DNA from 3 places in the Limnobaculum xujianqingii genome. Region 3 is predicted to be linked to each of the others. Evidence: predicted binding sites of a transcription regulator. Region 3 holds the regulator's gene; each other region holds the start of a gene.
The links. Region 3 encodes PhoB, which activates phosphate uptake and scavenging genes when phosphate is short. Its sites were predicted from a motif close to CTGTCATAAAACTGNCNNAT; they were not measured.

Region 1 (10,474 bases), 2.4 Mb from region 3:
TTTGATCCAGTGACCAGAGAGACGATAGCAAAACATAATAATCCCCAACTCTACAGGCTCGGGGAGGCCGGAAAAACCGGCAACAAAAAGGTCAAGGGCATCGCAGAATCAGGATATCCTCCGGTTCTTAAATCAGGAATATAAACGATGTGTGGAATTGTTGGTGCAGTAGCACAACGAGATGTAGCTGAAATATTGTTAGAAGGTTTACGTCGTCTGGAATACCGCGGGTATGACTCTGCGGGCCTGGCGGTTATTGATGAAGCCCACAACCTACAGCGTGTTCGCCGTTTGGGTAAAGTGAAAATGCTGAGTGACGCCGTGGATGAATATCCACTGTCTGGCGGTACCGGTATTGCACATACCCGCTGGGCTACTCATGGTGAGCCTTCAGAAACTAACGCACACCCTCACGAATCAGGTTTTATTGCCGTAGTACATAACGGCATTATTGAGAACTATGAGCCTCTGCGCGATGCGTTGAGAGAGAAAGGTTATGTCTTTACTTCTGAGACTGATACCGAAGTTATTGCCCATCTGGTGCATGAAGAGCTAAAAAACAACAGTGAACTTAGCCTGCTGGAAGCGGTACAGCGCGTACTGAAAGTACTGCGTGGTGCTTACGGCACGGTAATTATCGATCGTCGTAATCCTGACGTTTTGGTGGCAGCCCGTTCAGGTAGCCCAATGGTAATTGGTTTAGGCTTGGGAGAAAACTTCATTGCCTCTGACCAGTTAGCGTTGCTGCCGGTTACCCGTCGCTTTATCTATATGGAAGAAGGCGATGTTGCCGAAGTTACCCGCCGTTCGGTAACTATCTTTGATAAAGCGGGAACGCTGGTGGATCGTCCATCCATTGAATCAACCAGTCAATATGATGCCGGTGATAAAGGTATTTACCGTCATTACATGCAAAAAGAGATTTATGAACAGCCTTTGGCAATTAAAAACACCCTTGAAGGGCGTATCAGCCATGGTCTGGTAAATCTGGAAGAGCTTGGCCCATCAGCTACTGCGCTGTTAGAGAAGGTTGAGCATATTCAAATCGTTGCCTGTGGTACTTCTTACCATTCAGGGATGGTTGCCCGTTATTGGTTTGAAGCGATTGCTGGTGTGCCTTGTGATATCGAAATTGCTTCAGAATTCCGTTATCGCAAACCGGCGGTACGTAAAGGTAGCCTGCTGCTGACGCTGTCTCAGTCTGGTGAAACCGCCGACTCTCTGGCTGCATTACGCCTGTCAAAAGAGCTGGGCTATTTGGGTTCTCTGGCTATCTGTAACGTGAGTGGTTCATCACTGGTTCGTGAATCAGATATCGCACTGATGACTCGTGCCGGTGCTGAAATTGGCGTGGCTTCAACCAAAGCCTTTACCACTCAGTTAACCGTACTGCTGATGCTGGTTGCCCGTTTAGGTCGTTTACATGGCATGTCAGAAAAAGCAGAACGCGATATTGTTCATGCTCTGCAGGCTCTGCCTAACCGTATCGATCAACTTCTGTCTCTGGATAAAGCCATTGAAACTCTGGCGGAAGGCTTCTCTGAGAAGCACCATGCCTTGTTCCTCGGCCGTGGCGATCAGTACCCTATCGCAATGGAAGGTGCGCTGAAGCTGAAAGAAATTTCCTATATTCATGCTGAAGCTTATGCCGCCGGTGAGTTAAAACACGGTCCTCTGGCACTGATTGATGCGGATATGCCGGTAATCGTGGTAGCACCTAATAACGAACTGCTGGAAAAGCTGAAGTCGAATATTGAAGAGGTTCGTGCTCGCGGTGGTCAGCTGTATGTGTTTGCCGCAGAAGATGCCGGATTCAGTGATTCCGAAGGCATGACCATTATTCCATTGCCTTATGTGGAAGAGCTGGTAGCTCCAATTTTCTATACTATTCCGCTACAGTTGCTCTCTTATCACGTTGCGTTGATTAAAGGGACTGACGTTGACCAGCCGCGAAATCTGGCGAAGTCGGTAACCGTAGAGTAATTAATAGTAAGCCCTGTGGACCAACAACAACGATCTCTATAGGGCAATAGCGTTATAAACGAAGTCAATCCGGTATGCTGTTCAAAAAGCATACCGGATTTTTTTATGGCTAAATCAACGCAGCCGTCAGGCAAGTTACAGGTGTTGTATGCCATCCATTCTGAATTACTGGTTCCCCGCCCAGACAACCATCACTTTGTCGTCTGCGGATTCACGGCTAAAGCCGTAGCCTTGTTTCATGCTCAGTGTGTTTTGTTTACCCGCACCAATTGCCGGATGACGAGCGCGAAATTGACCGATTTTCTGCCAATGAGAGAGCGTGGCGATATTTTGCCCCCAATTCATGTCCGAACGCGTTCCCTGAAGTGGGTCAGAACCTGTCGGGCCAAACGGGCGCTCCGTTTCATCACCATAGAAAATCTGTACCGTACCCGGCGTCAGCAGCAGTAATTCAGCTGCACGCTGCCCTCCTTTGCGGAACAAGCGAGTATCGTGGGAAGAAAGATAGCTAAGAACGTTAAAATCCTGCAATTTGGTCGCCATTTGCTGCCAGGTGAGATCGATGTTTGCGAGACAATCTACCGCTTTTGCCGCCTGCTCCTGATAATCAAAATTGATCATTGCGTCAAAACCGCTGTTGTAATAGTCGCTTTTCATCACGCCATGGCCCCAGGCTTCTCCGGTCATCCAGAACGGCGCATCATCCATCTTTTTGTCTGGATTGGCTTTTTTCCATTCAGCCAGCGCAGCAACAGATTGTGTTTTCAACTGCTGCCAGCTTGCCTTTTCAACGTGTTTTGCGGTGTCCACCCGAAAGCCGTCGATACCATAATCACGTACCCATTGGCTAAGCCAGTGAGTCAGATAGTTTCGCACGGTATAACCCGCTATCTCTTTGGCGTGGGTATCGGGTTTATGACGGTAAAAGACCGGTAAGTCCGCAGGTTGCGTAGATTCTGTTTTTAAATCAGGCAGGAAAGCCAACGACATGGTTAAGTCATCAAAACCTGGGGTGTCGTAATTGCCAATATCAGTACGAATCCAGTTTTTACCCCACCAGTTTTGCCAGTCCGTACTGTCGCTAAAGTTGATGTAATCATTGAAGGAGTGCCAACTTTGGCCTGGGCCTGGCTTCCAGTCAGTCCAATGTTTACCGAGCGTTTTAGTCAGTTCGTCGCCTTTAAGATACAGGGCGCCAAATTGATATTCCTGCATGTCGGCAAGCGTTGCGTAACCTGTGTGGTTCATGACGATGTCGAATAAAACACGTATACCGCGTTTGTGGGCTTCATCCACCAGTGTGCGCAACTCATTTTCAGTACCCATATTGGCATCGAGTGTTGTCCAGTCCATGGTGTAGTAGCCGTGGTAGGCATAATGCGGGAAATCTCCTTTTGTACCGCCACCAACCCAGCCGTGAATTTGTTCCAACGGTGAGCTAATCCACAACGCGTTTACCCCCAGTTGCTGTAGATAATCGAGTTTTTGCGTTAAGCCAGCCAGATCGCCACCGTGGAAGGTACCGATCTCTTGCATGCCGTCTTTATGGCGGCCATAGCTGTTATCGTTGTCTGGATTACCATTTACAAAACGGTCGGTCAGAACAAAGTAGACCGTGGCGTTATGCCAGCTAAACGTTGAGGCTTGTTGTGTGGCAGCGGATTCCAGAAGTAACAGACCGTTACTGCTCGCCGCAGGCATCAGGGTAATTTGGCCTTGTTTGACTGTTGCTGTTGAGCCGCTGTAGAAATCGCGTACTTCACTGCCTTCGGCGAAAGTTTTACTGACGTCTACCGTTAGCGGTTTACCATCCCATTTCGGGCACTGGCGGGTGATATCAACTGGTGCTGCTTGCGCCTCGTTATTGACACTCAGAGTCAGTGTCGGAGTACCGCTGCGCGTGTCGATCTGTACGCGATAATCGCCTTCACGAAATAAGCGCCAGATGGGAGCTTCTCCTGCGCATGGTTTTAGTGAAAGTGCCTGATTAAGTTTGATTGATTCCGCGGGCTGCCAGCACGCTTGATCTGATTTGAGATTTAATGGCAGCGAGCCCTTTTCAAGCTTTGTTTCACTGATAAACAAGCCTGGACTTTGTTGTTTAAACTCAGGCATTCCGGGTACCGTCCAGGCAGCTTGCACCAGCCCGGGAAACAGCAGAAACAGTAGAGGTAGCTTTTTCATAAGGTTAATCCCATGATTATCTTTTATTCAGTTTGGCATTGTTTTAATTAATTGAATTCCCCCCAAAAAGAAATAATAGAGGAGGAGATAATAGGGTGAGTGATGGCGTTATCAGTTTGCGAAAATAGGCTATAGCAATTGCACACTTTAATGTTTTTTCTGCCACAGGACGTTTGTAGGTAACATCACATTCAGGATAAAATTATTTTTATCAAAAATATCATTAAGTTAAATCGAAATTCCCCACTGTCATAAAACTGTAACCTGGTTGACATTATACTGTCACTAAACGGTCTTATCTTTGCGCTTGTACTCATCACCAGTCTGATTATTAACGATACAGAGCCAATAAATTCCTTTAGGAGGAATGATGAAACTGATACGTACAACTATTGCTTATGGTATTGCAACAGCCGTTTCTCTGACAACTCTGTCAGCATTTGCGGCAGAGAATATTACCGGTGCTGGCGCTACCTTCCCTGCACCTGTCTATGCCAAATGGGCGGACAGCTATCAAAAAGAGAGCGGTAATAATATCAATTACCAAGGGATTGGTTCATCCGGTGGCGTTAAGCAAATTAATGCTAATACAGTAGATTTTGGTGCGTCAGATGCTCCTCTGGATGATGAGAAGCTGGCTAAAGACGATTTGTTCCAGTTCCCAACCGTTATTGGTGGTGTGGTACTGGCAGTGAATGTTCAGGGAATTAAATCAGGTGAACTGACGCTGGATGGAAAAACCCTGGGGGATATCTACCTGGGTACGGTGAAAAAGTGGAACGACCCGGCAATAGCGAAACTGAATCCGGGCGTCAAACTGCCTGAGCAGGATATCGCAGTGGTGCGTCGTGCTGATGGTTCCGGTACTTCTTTCGTGTTCACTAGCTATCTGGCAAAAGTGAATGCGGACTGGAAAGACCAGGTTGGGGTTGGTTCTACCGTTAAGTGGCCTGTGGGTTTAGGTGGTAAAGGCAATGATGGTATCGCAGCCTTTGTTCAGCGTTTGCCGGGTTCCATTGGTTATGTGGAATATGCCTACGCCAAGCAAAATAATCTGGCCTATACCAAGTTGATATCAGCAGATGGTGAAGCGGTAAGCCCGACGCAACAATCGTTCAGCGCGGCGGCTAAAGGCATCGACTGGTCGAAATCTTTTGCTCAGGACCTGACTTTCCAGAAGGGTAAAGACGTATGGCCGATTACTTCAACCACATTTATTCTGGTACATAAAACCCAGAAAGATGCCAAACGTGGTGCAGAAGTACTGAAGTTCTTTGACTGGGGCTACAAAAAAGGCGGTTCTCTGGCAACGGAGCTTGATTATGCTGTACTGCCAGACACCGTGATTGAACAAGTTCGTGCAGCCTGGAAAACACAGGTTAAAGATAGCAGCGGTAAAGCGCTCTATTAATCATTCCTAACCGCCCTCTTCCCTATACCGGAAGAGGGCCGTATATATGAAAGAGAGACTCAATGGCGGTACATAAGCCGGTAATGAAAGCTCCGGGAAAACAGGGTGATATTATTTTCGGCGCGCTGGTTAAACTGGCAGCGCTGATTACCCTTTTATTATTGGGCGGCATAATCATCTCTCTGGTTATTGCATCATGGCCCAGCATTCAAAAATTTGGCATCAGCTTCCTCTGGCATAAAGAGTGGGATGCGCCAGCCGATGAGTTTGGGGCGCTGGTTCCTATTTACGGCACTATCGTAACCTCTATTATTGCGCTACTGATTGCGGTACCGGTAAGTTTTGGTATCGCGCTGTTCCTGACTGAACTCTCACCTAAATGGTTAAAACGCCCGTTGGGTATTGCCATCGAGCTATTGGCGGCGATTCCCAGCATTGTTTACGGTATGTGGGGGCTGTTTATCTTCGCTCCGCTGTTTGCCGAATATTTTCAACAGCCGGTGGGAGATGTGGTGGCAAACATCCCTATCATCGGTACGCTGTTTTCTGGCCCGGCATTTGGTATCGGTATTTTGGCCGCCGGTATTATTCTGGCCATCATGATTATTCCTTATATCGCCGCAGTAATGCGCGACGTGTTTGAGCAAACGCCAACGCTGTTAAAAGAGTCCGCTTACGGCATTGGTTGTACTACCTGGGAAGTGATCCGCAATATTGTGCTGCCTTATACCAAAAATGGTGTGATTGGCGGCATTATGCTTGGGTTAGGCCGCGCCTTAGGGGAAACCATGGCGGTTACCTTCATTATTGGTAACACTTACCAGCTGGATAGCTTCTCCCTGTATATGCCGGGCAACAGTATTACCTCTGCACTGGCTAATGAGTTTGCTGAGGCTGAATCCGGCTTACATACCTCAGCGTTGATGGAACTGGGATTAATTCTGTTTGTTATCACCTTTATTGTGTTGTCCCTGTCTAAATTAATGGTTCTCAGATTAAACAAGAATGAGGGGCGCTAAGATGACCACTATCGATAAATTTGAAATCGCTTCTTTTGATGCCGGTCGCAGACGTATGCAGTCATGGCGTCGTCAAAAAAACCGTATTGCGCTATTCATTTCGATGATGGCCATGGCTTTTGGCCTGTTCTGGTTAATCTGGATTCTGTTTTCAACCATTACTAAAGGCATCGACGGTATGTCGATGGCGCTGTTTACCGAAATGACACCGCCACCGAATACTGCCGGTGGTGGATTAGCTAACGCCCTTGCAGGTAGTGGCTTGCTGATTTTATGGGCGACGGTGATTGGTACTCCGTTGGGTATTCTGGCGGGTATCTATCTGGCGGAATACGGGCGTAAGTCAATCTTTGCTTCCACCGTGCGCTTTATTAACGACATCTTATTGTCGGCTCCTTCCATCGTGGTTGGTCTGTTTGTTTACACCATTGTAGTCACGCAGATGGAACGTTTTTCCGGTTGGGCTGGTGTCATTGCGCTGGCGTTATTACAGGTACCGATCGTTATTCGTACCACCGAGAATATGTTACGGCTGGTGCCCGACAGTCTGAGAGAGGCCGCTTATGCATTGGGAACGCCTAAGTGGAAGATTATCTTGTCACTGACGCTGAAAGCTTCTCTTTCAGGCATTGTGACCGGAGTGCTGTTAGCCATTGCCCGCATTGCCGGGGAAACCGCTCCTTTGCTGTTTACCGCATTGTCCAACCAGTTCTGGAGCCTCGACCTGAGTCATCCGATTGCCAACTTGCCGGTAACTATTTTCAAATTTGCCATGAGCCCGTTTGCCGAGTGGCAACAGTTAGCCTGGGCTGGCGTATTACTGATTACCCTGTGCGTATTGTTATTAAATATTCTGGCGCGTGTAGTTTTTGCCAGTAAAAAACACTAGAGAGACGACTTAATGAATCTGACGAGTGACAACAGCTCAACTGAAAGCAAGATTCAGGTACGGGATCTGAATTTTCATTATGGCAAATTCCATGCGTTAAAGAATATCTCCCTGGATATTGCCAAAAATCAGGTCACTGCATTTATTGGGCCATCCGGCTGTGGTAAATCGACCCTGTTGCGGACGTTCAATAAAATGTACCAGCTTTATCCGGAACAGAATGCCACCGGACAAATTCTGTTAGATGGACAAAATATCCTTGAAGATAATCAGGATGTGGCGTTACTGCGGGCGAAAGTTGGTATGGTGTTCCAAAAGCCAACGCCATTTCCGATGTCGATTTATGACAATATTGCCTTTGGAGTGCGCCTGTTTGAGCGTTTGCCGCGTGCAGAGATGGATGAGCGTGTGCAGTGGGCATTAACTAAAGCCGCGTTGTGGGATGAAACTAAAAACAAACTCAATCAGAGTGGTTATAGCCTGTCGGGTGGTCAGCAACAGCGTTTGTGTATTGCCCGCGGTATTGCCATTCGCCCGGAAGTGCTGCTGTTGGATGAGCCATGTTCGGCGCTTGACCCCATTTCTACCGGCCGTATTGAAGAGCTGATTAGTGAATTAAAATCCGAATACACTGTGGTGATAGTAACTCACAATATGCAACAGGCGGCTCGCTGTTCTGACCATACTGCATTTATGTATTTGGGTGAGCTGATTGAATATTCCAATACCGATATGCTGTTTACCGCACCGCAGAAGAAACAGACTGAAGACTATATTACTGGCCGCTATGGTTAATAACGGGGAGCCCACATGGAAAACCTTAATTTAGGCAAACACATTTCCGGTCAGTTTAATGCGGAACTGGAACATATTCGTACTCAAGTCATGGTGATGGGAGGGTTAGTAGAACAACAGCTAACCGATGCCATCAATGCCATGCATCAGGCGGATGAAGAGCTGGCCCGTCGGGTGATTGAAGACGACCGTAAAGTAAATAATATGGAAGTGTCGATTGATGAAGCCTGCGTGCGAATTATTGCCAAGCGTCAGCCAACCGCCAGCGATCTGCGTTTAGTTATGGCCATCACGAAAACGGTTTCCGAGCTGGAGCGTATTGGTGATGTGGCGGATAAAATTTGTCGTATGGCGCTGGAAAAGTTCTCTCACCAGCATAAGCCACTGTTAGTAAATCTGGAGTCTTTGGGTCGCCATACGGTTCAAATGCTGCATGATGTGCTCGATGCCTTTGCACGCATGGATATTGATGAAGCGGTTCGTATCTACCGGGAAGACAAGAAAGTCGATCAGGAGTACGAAGGAATTATCCGTCAGTTGATGACTTATATGATGGAAGACCCGCGTTCGATTCCCAGCGTGTTAACCGCGCTGGCTTGTGCGCGTTCTATTGAACGTATTGGCGATCGCTGTCAGAACATTTGTGAGTTTATTTTCTACTTTGTAAAAGGGCAGGATTTCCGTCACCGCAGCGGTGATGAGGTTGAGAATCTGCTGGCGAAAAAGTAAAACCTCGGTTCTTTCATGCCCGGCTCAGATGTTTTATGAATCGGGCATGAACTTATCTTCTTAGACAAATTTGAGGCACTTCCGTATTTTCAGGATGTCCATAAACGCAGAGATCTGCCTGATACCAGCGCGTTAGCAACTCATCTTTTAGCACTTCCCCCGGCGTTCCACTGGCAACAATACTTCCCTGATGTAACAGTAGAATTCTGTCTGCATACAGTGCCGCCAGATTTAAGTCATGCAGCACGGTACATACAGAGAATGGCACCTGACGCGTCATTTGCTTTAGTAAACGTAATGTTTGCTGCTGATGATAGAGATCTAATGCCGATGTGGGTTCATCAAGAAACAGCAGCCGTTCTACCGGTGTTGGATGCCAGAGTTGAGCCAGCAGTCGGGCTAACTGTATCCGCTGTTTTTCTCCGCCAGACAGTTGGTTGTACTGGCGTTTAAGCAACGGTTCGCATTGCGTTATGCTTATCGCATGATCGATAGCCTGTTGATTTTGATGATGACGACCATAAGGCGTACGCCCCATAGCTATCACTTCCTGTACGCTAAAAGGGAATGTTAGCGCGCTGTACTGATTCATTACGGCACGAACGGCTGCCAGATCTTTATGCTGCCACTGATGCAGAGGACGATTTTGCAACTGACACTGGCCGCTGTCCGGTTGGATATATCCGGTCAGAATACGTAACAGCGTTGATTTCCCTGCTCCATTGGGGCCAATAATCGCCACCAGCTCGCCGGGGTTTAGAGTTAAAGAAACCTGATTGATAATGTCGCGGTTATACCGGCTATAGTTTAGATGTTCAGCCTTAAGCACGAGGTATCTCCCTTTGGCGCAAAATAAGCCATAAAAAATAGGGGCCACCCAACAGGCTGGTAATTAATCCAACCGGAATTTCTGCCGGAGATGCCAGCGTTCTGGCCAGCGTATCGGCCAGCAGTAACAGACAAGCTCCCCCGAGAACCGATCCGGGTAACAGCCAGCGATGGTCGGAGCCCAGCTGTAAACGGATTAAGTGGGGAATAACTAGCCCAATAAAACCAATGATTCCGCTCATCGCAACAGCAGTACCGATCAGTAGTGCACTTAGCATCAATAAACCTAGCTTTACCGATTCGACATTAACGCCAAGATAGTGAGCCTCTTCATCTCCTAACTGCAATATGTTCAACAGCCGTGACAGGCGCAGGCCTATTGCAATCGCAGGCAAAATTAACGAGGCTGCAATAATTAGTGTTGACCACTGAGCCTGGCCTAAACTGCCCATACTCCAAAGGGAGAATTGCCGTAACTGTTGGTCATCACTGATATAGCTAATAACGCCAATAGCTGCGCCAGCCAGTGCATTAAGTGCGATACCCGTCAGCAGTAAGCGAGTGAGATTTCCATGACCGGTTTTGCTCAACGCGTAAAGTAAGCAACAAACGGCAATGCTGCCGCCAAAGGCGGCC
Region 2 (10,474 bases), on a different contig from region 3:
GATAAGCAAAGTCAGGCTGGCAAGCGCCAGACGGGGAGATAAAAGTGTCATTTGAGATCCTCTCATTTCGATATATAAATTATTATATATCGAATGATACCTTGAATAACAAGTGCCGCTTTGATTATTTGAAGACTTTAGTCTCTTTTTGCCAGTCAGATAATATTTAGCGCCTTGCACGTTGCCTGAATGTCATCAGCCATATCAAAATTTGGCTCAAATAAGCCCCGGAAAGCGTAATCGCGAAAAAATCCCAATAGAATAAGAACATTGATTCATCAAAATCGAAAAAGGCGAAATCGACCTGAAAGAACAAATAAGGCAACCTCTCCCGCTGCATGAATGCGTAAATACCATAAACAGCAATAACACTAAAAATCAGCGGAAGAATTCGTGTCATCAATACAGAAACGGGTGAAATATGCCAAATCTTACAAAAGAAATTAGCCAGCATTCTCCAGTGAATACCAAGGTGTAAAGCAATGATGATTTGCAGCCAATGAACACTAGCCATGTGAACTTTTCTGACCAGATCGGACGAGCTATGTATAACCAAGTCTGGTAATAGATGTCGAGAAAGCATTACCCCGCTTATCACCGCGGATAAAAACAGCAACAGCAATAATGCATTTATTGACAGCTGCAAGATCCGAAAAGCGCAGTATTCTCCCTGAAATAGCTTCTGCAACCAATGGGTATTCAAACCCACATGTAACATAACCATCAGAAACAATATTGTTCCAAGCCATTCATGGATATATTCACTCCACAGATGAAACCCCATCAACGATAATAAAATGAATAACATAATCACATCTGACAGAACCTGACACTGATATTTTCTTCTCATATCAAGCCTGTTATTGCTGAACGCTGGTCAATTTATTCAGCCAGTCACCGACTCTGGTTACCGTGCCGTCATCAGCAACATCATCTCTGGAAATAGCCAATCCCTGAGTCACTAACCGGGCATCAGGTTGCAGGCGTTTAATTTCGCGAAGAGAGTCAGAGAAGCGACTACCGCCATGTGAAGTAAAAGGAATGAGGGTTTTGCCACTCAAGTCATGTTGCTGTAAAAAGCTATACAGTGGCATCGGCATTTTGTACCACCATATGGGATAACCAATAAAAACCCTGTCGTAATCAGTCAGATTATCTATCTTAGTTTTCAATTCAGGATAACGGTTATCTCGCTGTTCTTGTTCCGCATAGCGCAGTAACGGTTCATGTTGTGTTGGATAAGGGGTAACGGTTTCAATGCGGAATAATTCTCCTCCCGTATAGCGTTGAATAATTTGAGCAAGATATTGTGTGCTACCTGATATCTGACCATTTTTTTGTAAAATACTCGCACCTGATACGCCATCTACACCGTCTAATTTGACGTTTTCTGGTTGAGAGAAATAGACAATTAATGTTCTTTGAGCATGACTATTTACCGGTTCCGCAATAGCATTCAGGCTGCTGAAAGTTACTGCCAGCAAGAGAATGAAGATTTTTTTCATAGCCTTTACCAATGTTAAAAAGGGATTAACCCTCGCTGGTTCTGAGTATCACCGCCAAACAAGAGTAATAAGCTACAGCCAGACACCAGCGAGTCATATTAGGTTGTATCTGTTAGAGATTGTTGCTAAAAAACTGCTCCAGTTTTCCCATCGCCTGATTGACATATTGCGGTTGCCAATAGGTTTCAATATGGGTTGCGCCATCGATCAAAAACAGCTGTTTATCTTTTACATTTATTGCCTTGCTGAACGCGCTTTCTGTCATATATAAAGAGTCAGCTTTACTACCCGCCATCATGAGCAATGGCTTATCGATTAAATCCATATTGCTGCTGGCATCAAAGCTCATTAAGTCAAGCAAGCTACTTAGGGTATATCTGAAAGTGGAATTAGGATGCGCGTGGGTTTTCCCATAGTATTCAAACCCCTGTCGATACAAATCAAATGGTAATTTAGCGATCTGTTCATCCGTCAATTTGGCATCACCGGTATAGATAACCTCACCACCCGCGGCCTCCTGTGCCCGTGCATCAGAAGCCTGTTTTAACCGCTGCTGTATGGTAGAAATTTGGGAATCAACATAGCCATTGCGTCTTACCAGACCTGAATCAAACATACTTAGGGTAGCAATGGCGCTAAAACGTTTATCGGTTTGTGCCGCTTTTAGCGAATAGCCTCCGCCGCCGCAAATACCCAGTAGGCCTAAGCGATCAATATCAACACCAGCATACTGGCTGATAAAATCAGCCATGCCGTGAATATCTTCAATACGATGAGCTGGTTTATCGACATTACGAGGCAAACCACCACTTGCTCCCTGGTAGGCAGCATCCGCAGTAATGGTGATATATCCCTGCTCTGCCAGTCGCTGGGCATACAGGCCCGCTACTTGCTCTTTTACACCTCCATTAGGATGAGCGACGACGACCGCTGGATACTTTTTGCTGCTGTCATAGTTCGCCGGGGTATAAACATTGGCAGCAATATCAATGCCATTTAGCTGATAGCTAACCGGATGAATATTAACTTTACCGGTTACATTTTCAGTAATGGCTCCTTCATAAGTTAGCGTAAAGGGGTTTTGTTTATAGTCTGCTGCCAGTGCAGCGCCTGATGAAATACTTATCATTGATGCTAATAATGTTGCTCTGAAAACGTGATGTTTCATTAGAAAGACCTCCTGATATGGAAATAACCATTGAATATTCCCGGGACTTTCCCTGTTACTTCAAAACAAGGAAATTGACCTTCAGGTAGTCTAAAGAGCGCTGGCTGACATCAGCATGACCGTCAGATAACATTTCTGTCAGTTTAAAATCCAAAGTTTTCTGACAGAAATGTCAGGAAAATGTCAGCTACATGTTGGCGATGAGCAGTTAAGATAGTGCTAATAAATGTCATATCGCCCTGAAGGGTAAAGGGAGAAGCAAATATGCGATTACTTCTGATAGAAGATGAGGAGAAAACCTCCTCTTACATTAACCGGGCGCTCAGTGAACTGGGATTTACCGTCGATGTAGCCGCTAACGGGACAGATGGTCTGCATCTTGCTCTTGAATATGATTACGATGCTATTGTGCTGGATGTGATGTTGCCGGGAATCGATGGCTATGGCGTTCTGGAAGGGTTACGAGCCTGTAAGCAAACGCCGGTATTGATGCTATCTGCCCGAGGCTCAGTGGATGAGCGAGTTAAAGGATTACGTCATGGAGCCGATGATTATCTGCCTAAACCCTTCTCTCTGATTGAACTGGTGGCGCGCATTCAAGCGCTACTAAGACGCCGCCCCAGTGATGGTGCCGATGTTACTCAGCTGCAACTTCATGATTTACACCTCGATCTGTTAGCGCGACGAGTTACCCGGGCCGGAAACAGACTGGAATTAACCGCTAAAGAGTTTGCCCTGTTAAGCCTTCTGGCTCGTCATCAGGGGGAGATCCTGTCAAAAATGATGATTGCCGAACAGGTTTGGGATATGAACTTTGATAGCGATGCCAATGTGGTAGAGGTCGCGGTTAAACGATTGAGAGCCAAAATAGATACGCCCTATCCGGTAAAATTACTGCATACCGTACGAGGTATGGGATACGTTCTTGAGACCAGACCTGAGTCCCCGGCAAAATAGTGAAAACTTTAATGATGAAACGTTCTATTTCTGGCCGACTGGCATTGATGTTTGCTTTAGCTTCCATTCTGATTGTTTCCGCATCAGGTCTTGTGCTGAGAAGCTCTCTGCATGATTCACTGCAAAGGCAAATGCACAATGAGCTGTTGTTCCGTCATTCCCTGATGGAACCATGGATTCAAGCCAGAACTACGCTGGATGGCTGGCAAACGCTGGCAACCAAGTTTACCGACCTCGCGTCTGCCGAGGGAGGACGCGTCCAGTATTGGGTTCTCAGCGATGATTCTCGATTTCAGGTGGGAGGGCCTGCCCCGGCGGGAGTAAGCTGGGCCTCTTTAGATAATGGATTCAGTAAAGTTGCCGGTGCCACAGAGGATGCCTGTTCTCTGTTTCTGTTAATTACTGACATTCCCGCAGCCGGAGAACGCCCTGCATTACGCTATGTTGTCACTATTGACTCCACACCCTATATGGGCACGCTAAACGAATTTACCCGTACTTTGATAGTGATTACGGTTTTTGGTGCTTTTCTGGTGGCGCTAATGGGGTATGCCATTTCAAGATTTGGTATGCGCCCGGTCAATCATCTTAGTGAGCAGGCTCATCAACTTGCTCCCGGTACTCAAGGGCAACGTCTGGATACCACTACACTACCGGATGAATTACAAAAGCTGGCGGTAGCGTTTAATGGTGTGCTTAAGCGCCAGGAAGTTGCATGGCAGCAGTTGGAAAGTTTTAACGCAGACGTAGCTCATGAACTAAGAACGCCACTCACCAATCTTATTGGACAAACACAATTGAGTTTGTCACGGAAACGAGAAACTCACGAACTTGAAGAGTTACTGGAATCCAATCTGGAAGAGCTGGAAAGAATGACATCCATCGTCAATGACATGCTTTTTCTATCTCATGCACAAGCCGGTGAACATGCCACACAACTAACCGATGTCTCCTTACGTGAAGAATCGATTAAAACCGCAGAATATGTAGAGCCCTCATTTGCTGAAAAAAACCTCGATATTCAGGTGGTGGGTGATATCACAGCACGCATCGATAAACGACTATTTCATCGGTCACTGGCAAATCTGTTAGAAAACAGTGCCCGTCATGCTTTTCCAAACACTACCGTTAAAATAACTATCAGCCAGGAAAATGGGTTTGCTTCTGTTGCCGTTACCAATGTCGGCGACGCCATTGCTGCTGAGCATTTAGCTCGCCTGTTTGAGCGTTTTTATCGCATGGATTTATCGCGAACGCGTAGTAATACGCACCATGGTCTGGGACTTTCTATTGTTCGGGCAGTGGCATTAATGCATCGGGGGGATGTATTTGCCAGTAGCCACGACGGTTTAAATACGTTTGGCCTGACGCTGGCAATTAATTCTGATTAATTTAATCAATATATTGTTTCTGACAAATATGTCAGTGTGCTGTCAGGCTGATGACATCAGTCATTCGGTAACATTGTTTCATCTTCATTGATATCCAGATTTAACTTCATCGATAACAAAGGAAATGAACAATGAAAAAAATGATTAAGCGATCGTTAATTTGTACGGCGGTTATATTTACCAGTTCAATCACCCCCTATTCCTATGCACAAGATACCACCACGCCAAATAAAACACCTTCCCGCGCACAGCAACTGATGGGAGATATTGCGCCCAAAATGGCCCAGCTTACTGATGATGTGTTATATGCGGATATCTGGGAGCGTCCACAGCTCTCCAAAAGAGATCGAAGCCTAATCACGGTTAGCGCTTTGGTGGCCATGAATCGCCCCGATCAGTTACGTTCGCATCTTCGCCTGGCACGTCAAAACGGTGTAACGCAGGAGGAACTGGTTGAAACCATTACTCAGTTGGCTTTCTATTCCGGCTGGCCTAATTCTGTTACCGCCATTGCGATCGCCCAAGATGTCTTTAAAGAAAATAAATAAATACATTTTCGGGCAGTAAAACATCATTACAGGAATCAATTATGATAAAAACGATTATCATTGCGCTGACTGCACTGTTTTTGCCTGCTACAGCGATGGCAACTCAAGATAGCGTCGTAATAGTAACCTCTGCTGGTTCTCAACCTACCACCATTGGCGCAGCTGATTATTTTACCGGTTCGGTAAAAGTAGATTCTCGCTTTCAACGAAGTTCCCCTGCCCGAATTGGCGGTGGTGTTGTCTCTTTTGACGCCGGGGCACGAACGGCCTGGCATACTCATCCTCTTGGTCAAACCTTGATGGTTACCTCCGGAACCGGTTGGGTACAACAATGGAACAGCGAAATTCAATCCATCAAAACCGGTGATGTGGTATGGATTCCGCCAGGGGTTAAACACTGGCATGGTGCATCAGCCAGTCAACCGTTGGTTCACATTGCCATATCTGAATCACTGGAGGGAAGTAGTGTGACCTGGATGGAAAAAGTTACCGAGAGCCAATACCCGCGTTAATAAGGTAAGAATCCACGCTATTGCGTGGATTCTTTTAAACCAACTGACTGGCAGCAAGAAAACGCGGTTTATATATCATACTCTTGCGCAAACTCATCATATGTCCATACTTGCCTTCCGCGCGATTGAAAGTATTCAATCTCTCCTGCTACGCCGCTGCTTTTATCCCAACCCGGTAGCGTTAATACAATAAGCTCATCGCAACGCGCCATATAGGCTTCATCAATTGGTGTCCAGGTAATCTTTTTGCCCTGTTTGTTGACCACCTCATTAATCGGATGAGTCATAGTAATCTGGCTATATACCGCATATCCGGCTAATGACAGCTTCGCCGCCACTTCCGTGCACTGGTTAAAACGTTGCTCAACAATTTCCGGATTTGGGTCTGAATAGGGACAGGCAATAAAATAGAGCTTCATTATTGTTCCTTAATATTATGTAAATAAATCAGTCAGATAATAATTCAACACCTTAAATCAGGCGTAAGGGAATGCCGGCCATCTATTTAATGGCCTGACATTGAATACAAAAAACGTTAGTTAACTAATGCGAAATACTATTTATCTATTCCGCATCACTTCCGGTATTAGCCAGAATAATCTTGGTTTTAATCGCGTTACTTTTATCGGCAATCTTAAAATCTTTACTGGTGGTAACTAAAATATCGACATTTTCCCAGCCGGTAACCAGATTGATCGCATGCTTATTCACTTTTGATGAATCTGCTAATACGATAAGTTTATCGCTGTTTGCCAACATTTTTCTGGCCACCGCAGCTTCATCAACATTCTGGTCCATGATGCCGCGATTGACATCAATGGCTCCCACACCGATAACTGCATAGTCAGCAAACAGCTCGCCGATATTTCTCAGGGCAATCGCCCCCAGACAGGCATATTGAGAACCAATAAACTGACCGCCAATTAAGATGGTCTCTATGGTTGGGTTCTCTTGCATAATACTGGCAATCACCGGTGAATTAGTTATCACCGTCAGGTTATTAATCATCTTCACGCTTTGACTGAATTCAACCGTAGTTGAACCAAAATCAATAAACAGCGTATCGCCAGACTTAATCACTCCCGCCGCTTTTACCGCAATAGCTTTCTTTTCATCAATGGCCACCTTGGCCCGTTCAGAAAAGTTTCGCTCAAATTTAGACTGAATATTCACTGCACCACCGTGAACTTTCTTCAGTAACTTTTGCGACTCCAGTTTTGTCAAATCGCGGCGGATAGTTTCCTGCGCAACATTAAAATACTCAGCTAAATCGTGAACAAATACCTGACCGTTAGAGGATAGCTGTTCCAGAATCGTTTGATGCCGGAAATTAGATGAACGTCCTTCAGCCATATATTTTTGTACCCTATTATTAAGTAGTTAACTTTCACTCAACTATACGATACTCACGCTAATTTCTGTAGCATTTAGCGGTATCAATTCTGCGTTCACATTTTTCAACATGATTCGCCGCCCCGGCATACAGCGGTGATTTCCCTGATATAAAATGGTACTGCCCGCTTTTACCGTGACCTGTCCACTGATCGCCTGCTTTACCCGAATGTTCAGGTTAAACTGGCTATTGGCCGCTTTTTTATCCACACAGCCCGGAGCGGTAAACAAAATGTGGTTATCATGTTGGATCGTAATACGGTTAGCGGTCGATACATTCTCCTGATGCAGATCTCTGGCAACGGCTTCACCAATCACTTTCCCCTCAAGGTAACACTGGTCCCCCATATCGGCAGGATGCAGCATATTACCCAGCGCATAGTAAGTAGCATCAGAACAGCGACCGTTAGTATCCACCACCGGGCAACCCGTATTGGCAACAAAATCGAGATGACTTTTTCTAATCAGGGTATTTTCGCCGGTAAATTCCCCGGTAAAAATAACCGCATCACACTCAATACGTTCCGTTTGACCATTACGTTCAATCACCACATACTCCACCCGGTTTAATCCGCCAATCTCAACCAGTTTGCTATTTAAATGTAGCGGTACTCCCATTACAGCAGGAAACAGACTCAAGGGGCGATTGGCCGTTATGCGAGGCTGAGATTCAATCATCGCTCTGGCTTTAATACCGGCATTGCGTAAAGTCCAGATAGCGGAGAAACTAACAATTTCACTGCCAATAATCACCGGATTACGACAAGGCTTCTGACGATTAAGATAAATAAACTGTTGTAATGCGCCGGTAGTCAATACACCCTGAGGCCGTAATCCGGAAACTAAACGCGGATGACGCGGCGTTTCACGCGCTCCGGTGGCAATCAACACCCGTTTCGCCTGCATTTCAACCAGCCCCTTATCACAGGAAACCAGCAACTTTCCTTCCGGACGAAGCTCTACCACGGTGGTATTGGTCATTACCGGTACGCCAGCGCTAAGCGATAAAATCTTCTCTACAAATGCACCACCTTTCATCGGCCGTTTAAAACTTAATAAACCGAAAGTTGCGTGCTGACAGTGGCGGGGAACGCCACCAGCCTGTGATTCACGCTCCAAAACCACAATATTGTTAATGCCTTGCTGTTTTAGTTCGGTAGCGGCAGCAATGCCAGAAGGTCCTGAGCCAATAATGATCGCATCATAATTTAGTCTCATTTCAGTACCTCCACAGCCAGTGTATTCTCAAAGCGATCGTTAATAATTTCTGCCACTTTATTGCTACAGAAGAATCCATTGCAGCGTCCCATCATGGCCCGGGTTCTTCTGCATAGTCCACCCAGACATTCTGGCGGAATATCAGAATCAAATACCGCTTCAATTTCTCGTCGGGTTACCAGCTCACAGTGACAAACGATGCCGCCATTGTGCTCATGTTGATAATCACGTTGATGGTATTCAGACAGTACCGGCATTTGTGGCCAGATAATCTCTTGTGGTGGATTAAATTCAAACAGTGGTGAAAAGTTTTGCAGATACAGACTGGCAATATGTTGGGCAACACCTAAAGCAGAAGTCAGCCCGGTAGAGCGAATACCGCCTACACAAATCCACTGTTTTTCCGGGTAGTCAGCAATACGATAATGCTTCTCTTCCGTTGCCGGACGTAATCCTGCATAGGTGGCGGTTACCGTATAGTTATACAAGCTGGGTAACATTTTGCTGCCTTGCCGAATCAGATCTTCCAGCACCTCTTGTTTCACTTCCGCTTTCCAGCGATCGTCCTGCTCTTCGGCCGTTGGCCCCAGCAGTAAATTGCCAAAAATGGTTTTAGTTAACAAAACGCCCTTTGTAATAGCCGTTGGTACCGGCAGGATGATAGCGTTGATGTCTTCTGCTGCCGCTTTGTCATAAATAAGGAATTGGCCCTTTCTGGGCTTAATTTGAAAAGGTGATGGGTGACAAATGCTTTCAACAATATCCCCATTAATACCGGCACAGTTAATCACTAAACGGGCACGAAACTCACCTTTTTTAGTCTGTAAAACCCACATCCCCTGTTCCAGTGCCCCACTCTCCACTTCACAATGGAATTGGTAAGCCGCACCGTGTTTCACCGCCTGAGTCAGATAGGCTAAAGGTGAACTCCATGGATCCATTACTGCTTCGCCGGGTACGCTCACTGCCGCCAGTGCACCGGCAGCCAGTTTAGGCTCCCGACGATATACTTCTTCTTTATCAATAAGTTCAACATCCATCACGCCATTGCGATGAGCCTGTTCAACAATACCCGGCAATTTAGCCAGTTGCTCATCGCTCCAGGCGACAACCAAAGCACCGGTTTGCAACAACGGTAAATTCATTTTATCTTTGATATCCATGAATTCACGGTAGCCATTTTGAATACAGGTCAATTCCAGGCTTTCTGGCGGTGCATCAAATCCCGTGTGTAACAAAGCGCTGTTGGCCTTACTGGCACCAGAGAGAATATCACCCCCTCTTTCCAGCAGCAGTGTTTTAGCGCCCATCAAGGCAAACTTACGGTGAACCGCACAACCCACTACACCACCACCAATGACTATCACATCCCAAATCTGGTCATTTTGCTTTTTCATATTCAGGTAATCCCGATAAATTTTGTTTCCTGAACACATAAAACCACATCAAATCCACAATATCAACATCACAAACAACATTAATAACCACTAATAACAAAAACAACGCCACAATGTTAATTTGTTGTGACGTTTATCACATATAGGAAACACAATGTGAGATATTTGTGGATTTTATTTCCGTTTGATCGGGATAATCAAAAAAACACTCCAATTAACAACAATAATATTTAGGGAAGTGAACAATGCTTAACCAACGTTATGCTGCCATCGATCAGGGAACCACCGGAACCAGAATCGTGGTCTTTGATGAAAATGGTCGCTCTCATTCCCCGATGAGCATTCCACATAAACAAATCACACTAAACAGTGGTTGGGTTGAACAC
Region 3 (10,474 bases):
ATAAGATTCAAATTGCTCTGTCCCGGTAAGTGACAGGTTGATATCCAATTGTTTGCAGTGTTGTTGCCATTGCTGGCTGATGTCGTCCAGCTCCAGACTCAGATTATTCATCTCTTTGGTCAGTTGGTTTTGCCGATCGCTATGCAGAGCTATTTTGCTTTTTAACTCAATTCCTGCATCGTGTAATTGCTGAAACTCGGTTTTTAACTGATTCAGGCGCTGCTGAGTGTCCGAGGTTTTCAATGCAGTATTTTCACCCACTAATGGATGCTGGGTCGAACCACATAGCGGGCAGGGTGAACCGGGTTGCAATAGCGCTCTTTCTTGCTCAAAACGGCTAATTATCAGCTCTTGCTCGGCCAGTTTTTCTACGTTGGTCAAATGGACTTTTTTATCGCTATATTGCTGACGTTTGGTAACTAAATCTCTATCGAGCTGTTTAATCACCGTCGTGAGTTCATTTAGCTGGCTGGACCTGGCCTGATGCTGCTTAGTCACCTGTTGATAACGCTGAAACAGCAGGGAAAGTGACTGTTGTCGATCTCTGGTTTGGGCAAGATTATGCTGTTGTTGTTTTAGTCCATTTAAGTCGTGCAGGGCGCGCAATTGTTGGAAGGCGGCATCATGCTTATCAAAGCTCTGTTGCAATTGTTGCAGCTGTGTCTGATGTTGTTTTTGTGACAATGTAACTTCAGTCAGCTGTTGATTGAGCCGATCGATCTCTTTTTGTTTAAGTTCTGCTGATTGCCGGGCGTTCTGTAACTCGCTATTAATACGGGTGAGCTGATTTAGTTGCTGCTGCCACAGAGGGAGGTTTTCCCCCCAATATTGATGGTGCGAGTGATGTTGGAAATAGTCATTTAGCTCCTGCTGACGACTGAGTAGCTGAAGCTGTTGTTTTAAGCTTGCATCATGTTCGCTTTGCTGTAGTTGTAATTGTTGAACAAGGTTGGTTCGAATTAATTCAAGTTGAGTTAATTGACTGACCTTATTTCCAATCTGTAAATCCAACGGCATGACTTGGGTATTAATCAGAGTGCGGGTTAACTCATGCTGTTTAAGTTGCGATGCATGCTGCTGTTCTGCCTGTTCACGCGCCCGTAAAGCAACAGCGATCTGTTGTTTGAGTTCGGTTTCGGCCTGAGTAATGCGCGCTATTTCCTGCTGGTTATCTTGTTGTTCCTGACGCAAACGCATCAGATTAGTATGCAGGGGGCGCAGTTTTTCAGCCGGTTCACTTCGCTGTAATTTTTCAAGTTGGGGCTGTTGCTGTTGCCAATTTTGCTGAGCCAGAGTTAATTGTTGCTGGCACTGTGATTCCTGACGTAGATATTCATCTTGTTTTTCCAGCCATTGCCTGTCTGCCAGCAGGCGTTCAGTTTGCTGGGTTAGTAATTTCTCCTGAGATTGCAGTTGCCGGGCCTGTTGGGTTAGCTCCTGAGTTTGCTCTTCTGACAGCAACTGTACACTACCTAACAAAGTATGCAGGGTATCCAGCTGATTTTTAGCCTCTTTGTGGGATAGAAAAACTTGCTCAGAGATGTGACCATAAATCTCTGTGCCGGTAAGCTCTTCCAGCAATTCAGCACGCTCATTCGGTTCTGCATTAAGAAAAGCGGCGAACTCACCCTGCGATAACATCATGGACTTGGTGAAACGGCTAAAGTCTAAACCGGTGATCTGGGCAGTAAGGTCGAGTTTATCGCGAATTTTATCGGTAATAATTTTGCCATCGCGTATATAGGCCAGTTCAACCTTAGGGGTTTGCAGATTACCATCCGGGCTGCCTTTTGCCCGGCGTTGGCTCCAGAATGCCCGATAGCCAATGCCTTGAACTTCAAACTCTACCTCAGCCAGCGACTCAGCTGTGTGATGAGTCATCAGTTCATTTTGAGTTGGCGTTACATTCAGGCGAGGTGTTTTATGATAAAGCGCCAGACAAATGGCATCCAGCAGGGTGGTTTTACCGGCCCCGGTAGCGCCGGTAATGGCAAACAGAGCGTTATCGCAAAAGGGTTCTTGAGTGAAGTCGATTTTCCACTCGTCTTTCAGCGAGTTAATATTTTTAAGTCGCAGGCTAAGGATACGCATCAGACGGCTCCTCCATCAACGGGCTGTTCAGTCTGTTGTTCCATTTCCTCTACCAGCGAATGAAACAGCTGACGCACTCGTTGATGTTGCTGCCGGGTGCTTTGATTATCGTCATCATCCTGTACCAGTCTGCGTTCAAATACTTCGTTTACCGTCAGCTCTGACAGCGTCTCTTTTTCCTGGCGCTGAATGGCTTGCTGAGTGAGGGCCTTACTGCGACGCAGTAATATCACCTCGACCGGTAATTGTTCTGCCATTTGCTGTATTTGTCGCTGAAGGTCATTCAGGTAAAGGCGAGAATCCACTTCAATATCCAACCAAACGGTTTTCTGTTGTTGCCGATCGCGAAAACCTTCCAGTGCCGATTTGATTTGTTCAATGTCGCCTTTAATCAGTTGCATTGGCTGAAATTGCGGTACGGTAAGTAATGTAATTTGCGGCTCTGCCGGAGAGGAAAAATCTACCATCACTACGCTTTTTTCCTGGCCGCTTTCATCAAAGCTTAAGGGAATCGGGGAACCGGAATAACGAATATATTCTGATTTGGCGACTTTCTGTGGGCGGTGAATATGCCCCAAAGCAATATAGTCTGCCGGGGGAAATGCCTGCGCGGGAAATGCATCCAGCGTACCGATATAGATTTCACGAACAGAGTCGGAGGTGGATGCGCCAACGGTGGTTAAATGCCCGGTAACAATAATCGGTAAATGTCTGGCGTATTGTTGCTGCTTTTCTTTTGCCAGTTGGTATATCTGCTGGTAGTGCTGGCTGATTGCTTCCAGCAAAGCCTGTTGTTTTTCACTACCCGATTGGCCCGCCTGGCTGGAGAGTACATCTCTGGCTCGAATAAAGGGAATTGCACACACCAATGCACCAGGCTCGCCCTGAGCGTTATTCAAAACGATAAGCTGCTGTTCAGGCTGTTGTGCAACGCTGGCGATGACCTGAGTATTGAGGTAGGTCAGTAGTTCCCGGGATTCATTCAACATCGCAACAGAGTCATGATTTCCACCCAATACCACTAACTGACAGCCGGTTGGTTGCAGTCCCACAATAAACTGATTATAGAGTTCCCGGGCATAGCTGGGAGGAGAGGTAGTATCAAAAACATCACCCGCGACAATAATGGCATCAACCTGATGCTCTGCGACTTTTTCGGTTAACCAGCGCAAAAATTCTGCATGTTCAGCCGCTCGGCTTTTGGTAAAAAAGTATTGTCCAAGATGCCAGTCAGATGTGTGAATAATGCGCATGAATCCTCTCTGTCAAAAAATAGCCATATGGTGCGCTATGGTTATTGGGGATTATACGCAGCAGAGATGGTCAGCACTACCTTAGTGGACGCTTCTATTAACAGAAAACGTTGTTAACGTAATAAAAGTGTCATATATCTGTAGCATAATGCCAATGCACTATAATCCAGTGTACTTTAGGTTGCAGATGTATTGACAAGATTTCTGGTGTTTCTGCAACTCAAATTATTAGGGTATATAATCATTCAACTCGCATTGTGTTGAGAAAAAACAACAAAGAGCAGAGCCCGCATGATAAAACGCATACTGGTGGTTGAGGATGAAGCACCTATACGGGAAATGATTTCTCTTGTTCTTGAACAACATGGCTATCAGGCCATCGAAGCTGCGGATTTTACCGCGGCGCAATCTTTACTTATTGAACCTTTTCCCGATCTGATCTTACTGGATTGGATGTTGCCGGGCGGATCCGGCATTCAACTGATTAAATATCTGAAACGCGACCCTCTGATGAAAGCCATTCCGGTGGTGATGTTAACTGCCCGGGGAGAAGAGGAAGACCGTGTACAAGGGCTGGAGTCCGGGGCGGATGACTATGTCACTAAACCTTTTTCTCCTAAAGAACTTCTGGCGCGCATTAAAGCTGTGATGCGCCGAACGTCACCTATGACCGAACATGAATCTTTAGTATTTGATGGCTTAACCCTGGACCCATCATCCCATCGGGTTATGGCAGACGATAAGCCACTGGATATGGGACCTACGGAATACAAACTGCTGCATTTCTTTATGAGCCATCCTGAGCGGGTTTATAGCCGTGAGCAACTGCTTAATCAGGTATGGGGTACTAATGTGTATGTTGAAGATCGAACCGTTGACGTATTTATTCGTCGCTTGCGTAAGACGCTGGAAGACAGCGGTTATGACAAGATGCTGCAAACCGTACGCGGTTCAGGCTATCGTTTTTCAACTCGTTTTTAAGTTAACTGGTTAGGGACTCGCCTGTGCTAGAACGCCTGTCGTGGAAGAGAATTGTCATTGAGCTGTTGCTGTTTTGCCTTCCGGCATTGCTGTTAAGCATTTTTATTGGTCATCTGACGCTGTTACTGCTGATTTCGGCACTCTGTGCCTTGTTGTGGCATTTTTATAATCTGCTGAAGTTATCTCACTGGTTATGGTTGGATCGCAGCATTATGCCTCCACCAGGTCGGGGAAGTTGGGAACCGTTATTCTACGGCCTGTATCAAATGCAGCACCGTAACCGCCAGCGCCGTCGTGAGCTGGCTTCACTGATTAAACGTTTTCGTAGCGGTGCCGAATCGCTACCTGATGCCGTGGTATTGAGTACCGAAAGCGGACATATTTTTTGGTGTAATAAACTGGCTCAACAAATGTTAGGGTTTCGCTGGCCGGAAGATAACGGCCAGCATATTCTTAACTTGATTCGTTATCCGCAATTTACCGAGTTTATTAAACGCAAACAATTTGATGAACCACTAACGTTAAAATTCAATAAAGGTAGCTATATTGAATTTAGAGTAATGCCTTATGACGAAGGGCATATGCTGATCTCCGCTCGTGATATATCACAAATCAGGCAATTGGAAGAGGTTCGTCGTAAATTCTTCACTAACGTCAGTCATGAGTTGAAAACGCCGCTTACCGTGTTGCAGGGCTATATTGAAATGCTGGGAGATGACGATACCCGTCCGGAGATTCGCCATAAAGCGTTGACCAGTATGAAGGGCCAAACGGAGCGCATGAGCAGTCTGGTTAATCAATTACTGACGTTATCGCGTATTGAAGCCGCTCCTCGCTATGCGTTAAATGAAAAGATTAACGTGCCTGTTCTATTGGATAATCTTGCGCGTGAAGCCAATATTTTAAGTAACGGCGAACATCAGCTTCATTTTGATGTTGATACCAAATTGCAGGTGTTAGGTAATCAGGAACAGCTTTACAGCGCAATGTCCAATCTGGTGTATAACGCTATCAATCATACGCCGTCCGGAACGGATATTTATGTCAGTTGGGCATTAACGCCTCGCGGCGCTCAGTTTAGTGTGAAAGATAATGGGCCAGGCATTGAGCAACAGCATATAGCCCATCTGACCGAGCGTTTTTATCGTGTTGACCCATCGCGTTCCAGTCTGACCGGAGGCAGCGGCTTGGGACTGGCGATAGTTAAGCATGTGTTGAATCACCATGATTCCCAGTTGAGTATTGAAAGTCAGTTGGGGGTAGGCAGTGAGTTCAGATTTGTGTTGCCGGGAAGGTTGGTGGTGGGTAATTAGTTGTTTTGGCGTTTAATTAGATAACAGGCCTGTTTTAACAGGCCTTTATGAACGAAAGTTAATCGACGGGAGGGACGGGTGTTGGGGTCGACTTGGCGTAAGCCAACGAAGTGCCCCTAACCCGGCCAGGCCCGACGCACTCTGCTCCTGAGTACAAACGCCCATCCGTCCGGGCACCATGCCAATATAGGTATATAGCCTTTACGGACGGAATATCCTCTGAAGTTAATACTGTATTTGCTTTACTATTTAGTCGCCGCCTTCATCCCCTTAACAAACTCCGCCAGTTTCTCCAGCATAATCTTCGGCTGTTGATGGCTTTGTTCGATAATCTTCACAATGGCTGAGCCAGAAATGGCTCCTGCGGCTCCACTGGTGAGAGCCGCTTTTACCTGTGAAGGTTCTGAGATGCCAAAACCCTGAATCGATGGTGCTGCGTTGTACTCTTTCAGTTTAGCAACCAAATGCTCTAATGGCAGATGTGCTTTGTTCTCGGCACCGGTCACGCCAGCACGTGAGAGCAGGTAGGTATAACCACGACCATGAGTAGCAATTTGGCGTAATAGCTCGTCATTCGCGTTAGGTGGGCAGATAAATATTGGCGTAATATTATGGCGCTGTGCTGCCAGACGGTATGGTTGTGACTCTTCCAGTGGAACATCAGCAACCAGTACGGAATCTACACCTACTTTTGCACATTGCGCATAAAACTCATCAATACCGCGACTAAACACCAGATTGGCATACATCAGTAAACCAATCGGAATATCAGGATGTTTTGCCCGAATTTTGCCTAATAATTCAAAGCAAAGTGTCGGCGTCACTCCTGAAGCAAAAGCACGCAAGGTAGCACTTTGGATGGTTGGTCCGTCAGCCAGTGGGTCAGAGAACGGAATGCCCAGTTCCAGAGCATCAGCGCCTGCGGCAATTAAGGTATCAATAATTTCCAGCGAGAGTTCCGGGTTTGGATCACCCAGGGTAACAAAAGGAACAAAAGCGCCCTGGTTGTTGGCAGCCAGACGTTCAAATAGTTGTTGATAACGATCCATCAGATTTCTCCCCGCGCTTTTAAAATATCATGAACTGTAAAAATGTCTTTATCACCACGACCGGATAGATTGACCACCAGGATTTGTTCTTTTTCCGGTTCTGCGGCAATCATTTTTAGGGCATAAGCCAGGGCGTGAGAAGACTCCAGCGCAGGAATAATTCCCTCATGGCGGGATAGCTGTTTAAAGGCATTCAACGCTTCATCATCAGTAATTGAAACGTATTCTGCACGACCAATGCTGTTCAGGTGAGCATGCTGAGGCCCAACAGAAGGGAAATCCAGGCCAGCAGAAATAGAGTAGGACTCTTCAATCTGACCTTCACTGGTTTGCATCATTGGTGACTTCATACCAAAATAGATGCCAACGCGGCCGTGTTTTAATGGGGCACCGTGTTGTCCGGATTCAATACCTAATCCCGCAGGTTCAACACCAATCAGTCGAACGCTGGATTCCTCGATGAAATCAGCAAACATACCGATAGCGTTAGAGCCGCCGCCAATACAGGCAATAACCGCATCCGGCAGACAGTTTTCACGCTCTTTCATTTGTTCTTTGGTTTCTTCACCAATCATTCGTTGGAATTCACGTACGATGGTTGGGAATGGGTGTGGACCCGCAGCAGTACCCAGCAGATAGTGCGCGGTTTCATAATTACCAGACCAGTCGCGCATAGCCTCATTACAGGCATCTTTCAGGGTGGAAGAGCCGCTGTGAACAGAAATAACCTCTGCTCCCATCAAACGCATTCTGAAAACGTTTGGTGACTGACGCTCAACGTCTTTAGCTCCCATGTAAATCCGGCATTTTAAACCCAGTAAGGCACAGGCTAATGCGGCTGCAACTCCGTGTTGACCAGCACCAGTTTCGGCGATGATCTCGGTTTTACCCATGCGTTTTGCTAAAAGTGCCTGACCTAGTACCTGGTTGGTTTTATGAGCACCGCCATGTAATAAATCTTCGCGTTTTAAATACAGTTTGGTTTTGCTTCCTGCCGTCAGATTACGGCATAGGGTTAACGGCGTCGGGCGACCTGCATAGTTTCTTAATAAATCCTGAAACTCTGCATGAAATGCCGGATCCCGCTGAGCGCTAACAAAAGCCTCTTCCAGTTGCTGTAATGCAGGCATCAGGATTTGGGGTACATACATCCCGCCAAATTCGCCGAAATAGGGGTTAAGTAATGTCATGTTATATCCCTTAGTCTTCCACTTTTGTCATTATTAATAGTTGCGTAGTATGCTAAATACCGCGTTGATTTTGGTAATGTCTTTATGGCCAGGCTGGCTTTCCACTCCGGAATTAAAATCCAGTCCCAGGCAGCCAAGACCGGCTGCTGCTGCGGTATTACCCGTGTTTAATCCACCGGCTACCATCACATTGCTCAATTCCTGGTCCTGCAATACTTGCCAGTCGAAAGTTTGTCCGGTACCACCGGCACCGTTATCCAGCAGGTAGCAATCAACCTGAGAATCATTCAGTTCTGGCAGTTGGCCATCAACCGTTTGCGCTTTCCAGATCAGGCAACTTGCCGGTAAGCGTGAACGTAAGTCATGAATATAGTCGCTATTTTCATTACCGTGCAGTTGAATGGCAGAGAGATTAAGCCGCTCAACTGCCAGAAAAATGGTTTCGGTCTTAGCATTACTGAATATGCCAACCCACTTTAATGGGGCTGCTGCGGCAACTTTTTGAGCCTGAACTAAATCAATATAACGAGGTGACTTGCCAACAAAAATTAAACCACCGTATACGGCACCGGCATGATAAGCGGCCGCGGCATCTTCAGGTCGGGTTAATCCACACACCTTATTCGCACCGAAAAGAACACGGCGTACAGCCAGATCCAGATTTTCTTCTGACATCAGTGCGCTACCGATAAGGAAACCATCCGCGTACTGACTAAGCTCACGTACTTGCTGGTAGTTATGAATACCGGATTCGCTGATAACAATAGTCGACTCGGGCAGTTGTGGTGCCATGGTACGAGTACGATTCAAATCGATAGAAAGATCGCGTAAATCCCGATTATTAATACCCACGACACGGGCCTGTAGATCAATGGCGCGCTGCAATTCGCTTTCATTACTGGCTTCTGTTAACACACCCATATTGAGTGAATGTGCAACGGCGGCCAGTTCGACATATTGCTCATCATCCAGTACCGAAAGCATCAGCAGAACGGCATCTGCATGATAGAAACGAGCCAGATAAATCTGATATTCATCGATAATAAAATCTTTGCACAATACCGGTTGATGAACCTGATTGCTTACCAGCGTCAAATAATCGAAGTTGCCTTGAAAGTATTTCTCATCAGTTAATACAGAGATAACTGAGGCAAAGTTACGATAACTTTCAGCGATAGCCCGTGGATCAAAGTTTTGACGAATCACCCCCTTAGATGGGGATGCCTTTTTACATTCCAGAATAAAAACGCTGTTATCACTGGTTAATGCCTGGTAGAAGTTACGCTCGCTGGGAATAACTTTATGACGAAAGCTTTCCAGCGGCTGTTTTTGACGACGTTCTGCGACCCAGACCTGCTTATCACGAACAATGCGCGTTAATACGGTTTCTTGCATCATTTATCCTCTTGCCGCCAGGGCCTGAACTCTATCGAAGGCAACACCACTACTAATCACATCCATTGCCTGTTGCGCATTGGTACGCAGATTTTCTTGTCCAAATAATCTCATTAATAATGCCACATTTGCCGCCACGGCAGACGCGTGAGCAATTTCACCTTTACCTTGTAACAAGCGAGACAAAATGTCACGGTTTTCTTCAGGTGTCCCGCTTTCAAGGTCAGACAGCGAATATTGCTTCAGACCAAAATCCTGATGGGTTAACTGATAGCATACAATTTCACCGTCACGCAGTTCAGCAACCTGAGTTGGAGCGTGGACGGCAACTTCATCCATTCCACCACCATGAACCACGGCAGCTTGCTGATAGCCAAGCACTTTCAATGCCTCAGCGATAGGACGAACCAGTTCCGGGCTGTAAACACCAATCACGGCTTTTTTCGGGCGCGCCGGATTAATTAACGGACCCAGTACGTTAAACAACGTGCGGGTTTTTAGCTGCTGACGAACCGGCATGGCGTGACGAAAGCCAGCGTGGTATTGAGGAGCAAACAAAAAGCAGACGCCTACTTCATCTAACGCCTGACGAGAAACATCGGCCGGTAAATCCAGTTTAATGCCCATTGCTGCCAGCAGGTCGGAAGATCCTGAACGGCTGGAAACGCTACGGTTACCATGTTTAGCAATTTTGATACCACAAGCAGCGGCAACGAATGCGCTGGCGGTTGAAATATTAATGCTGTTAGTGCCATCACCACCGGTGCCAACAATATCGGCAAAATCGTAATCCGGACGTGGGAAGGGCACCGCGTCAGCTAAAAATGCGTTTGCAGCACCAGCGATTTCATCCGGCGTCTCCCCGCGAACTTTCATGCTAATCAGTGCAGCAGCCAGTTGTGAGGGTTCTAAATCTCCATGTGCAATGCTGCTAAAAAGCATTTGGCTTTCCTGCTGAGTCAATGATTCGGCACGGAATAATTTATTAAGAATTGATTGCATCATGTCTTGTGTTTGCATTTTGGTGTTCGCCGTTTTTATTAATATTTGTTTCTTTGCCAGGATGCTTTCGGTTGGTGAAAAGCGTCCATAAAAAAGCCCGCAAAATGCGGGCTTTTGGCTATTTGCTTTATCAGATGACAAATTAGTGCAAGTAAACCGCCCGCTAAGGGAGGAGTCGCCACCAACGATTTGCTAAAATA

Region 1: the regulator PhoB is predicted to act here: its motif matches at 4,414-4,433, upstream of pstS (phosphate ABC transporter substrate-binding protein PstS).
Region 2: the regulator PhoB is predicted to act here: its motif matches at 2,821-2,840, upstream of GOL65_RS19275 (heavy metal response regulator transcription factor).

Annotation. Positions count from the first base shown of each region.
Region 1 covers NZ_JABMLK010000001.1:2,930,430-2,940,903, reverse strand. Annotated here, with positions in the region: gene glmS (glutamine--fructose-6-phosphate transaminase (isomerizing)) at 148-1,983, shown strand; gene GOL65_RS13585 (alpha-amylase) at 2,149-4,167, opposite strand; gene pstS (phosphate ABC transporter substrate-binding protein PstS) at 4,538-5,578, shown strand; gene pstC (phosphate ABC transporter permease PstC) at 5,641-6,597, shown strand; gene pstA (phosphate ABC transporter permease PstA) at 6,599-7,486, shown strand; gene pstB (phosphate ABC transporter ATP-binding protein PstB) at 7,499-8,281, shown strand; gene phoU (phosphate signaling complex protein PhoU) at 8,297-9,010, shown strand; gene GOL65_RS13555 (heme ABC transporter ATP-binding protein) at 9,063-9,839, opposite strand; gene GOL65_RS13550 (FecCD family ABC transporter permease) at 9,832-10,474, opposite strand, start outside.
Region 2 covers NZ_JABMLK010000002.1:1,144,086-1,154,559, reverse strand. Annotated here, with positions in the region: gene GOL65_RS19295 (ABC transporter substrate-binding protein) at 1-51, opposite strand, end outside; gene GOL65_RS22505 (DUF4405 domain-containing protein) at 167-850, opposite strand; gene GOL65_RS19285 (flavodoxin) at 861-1,505, opposite strand; gene GOL65_RS19280 (alpha/beta hydrolase) at 1,618-2,673, opposite strand; gene GOL65_RS19275 (heavy metal response regulator transcription factor) at 2,938-3,630, shown strand; gene GOL65_RS19270 (heavy metal sensor histidine kinase) at 3,642-5,021, shown strand; gene GOL65_RS19265 (carboxymuconolactone decarboxylase family protein) at 5,153-5,569, shown strand; gene GOL65_RS19260 ((R)-mandelonitrile lyase) at 5,611-6,081, shown strand; gene GOL65_RS19255 (DUF1937 family protein) at 6,150-6,500, opposite strand; gene GOL65_RS19250 (DeoR/GlpR family DNA-binding transcription regulator) at 6,646-7,434, opposite strand; gene GOL65_RS19245 (NAD(P)/FAD-dependent oxidoreductase) at 7,477-8,691, opposite strand; gene GOL65_RS19240 (NAD(P)/FAD-dependent oxidoreductase) at 8,688-10,088, opposite strand; gene GOL65_RS19235 (FGGY family carbohydrate kinase) at 10,334-10,474, shown strand, end outside.
Region 3 covers NZ_JABMLK010000001.1:486,517-496,990, forward strand. Annotated here, with positions in the region: gene GOL65_RS01910 (AAA family ATPase) at 1-2,091, opposite strand, end outside; gene sbcD (exonuclease subunit SbcD) at 2,091-3,344, opposite strand; gene phoB (phosphate regulon transcriptional regulator PhoB) at 3,636-4,325, shown strand; gene phoR (phosphate regulon sensor histidine kinase PhoR) at 4,349-5,638, shown strand; gene trpA (tryptophan synthase subunit alpha) at 5,884-6,687, opposite strand; gene trpB (tryptophan synthase subunit beta) at 6,687-7,877, opposite strand; gene trpCF (bifunctional indole-3-glycerol-phosphate synthase TrpC/phosphoribosylanthranilate isomerase TrpF) at 7,911-9,272, opposite strand; partial or broken gene trpD (anthranilate phosphoribosyltransferase) at 9,276-10,271, opposite strand; Trp leader region at 10,362-10,464, opposite strand.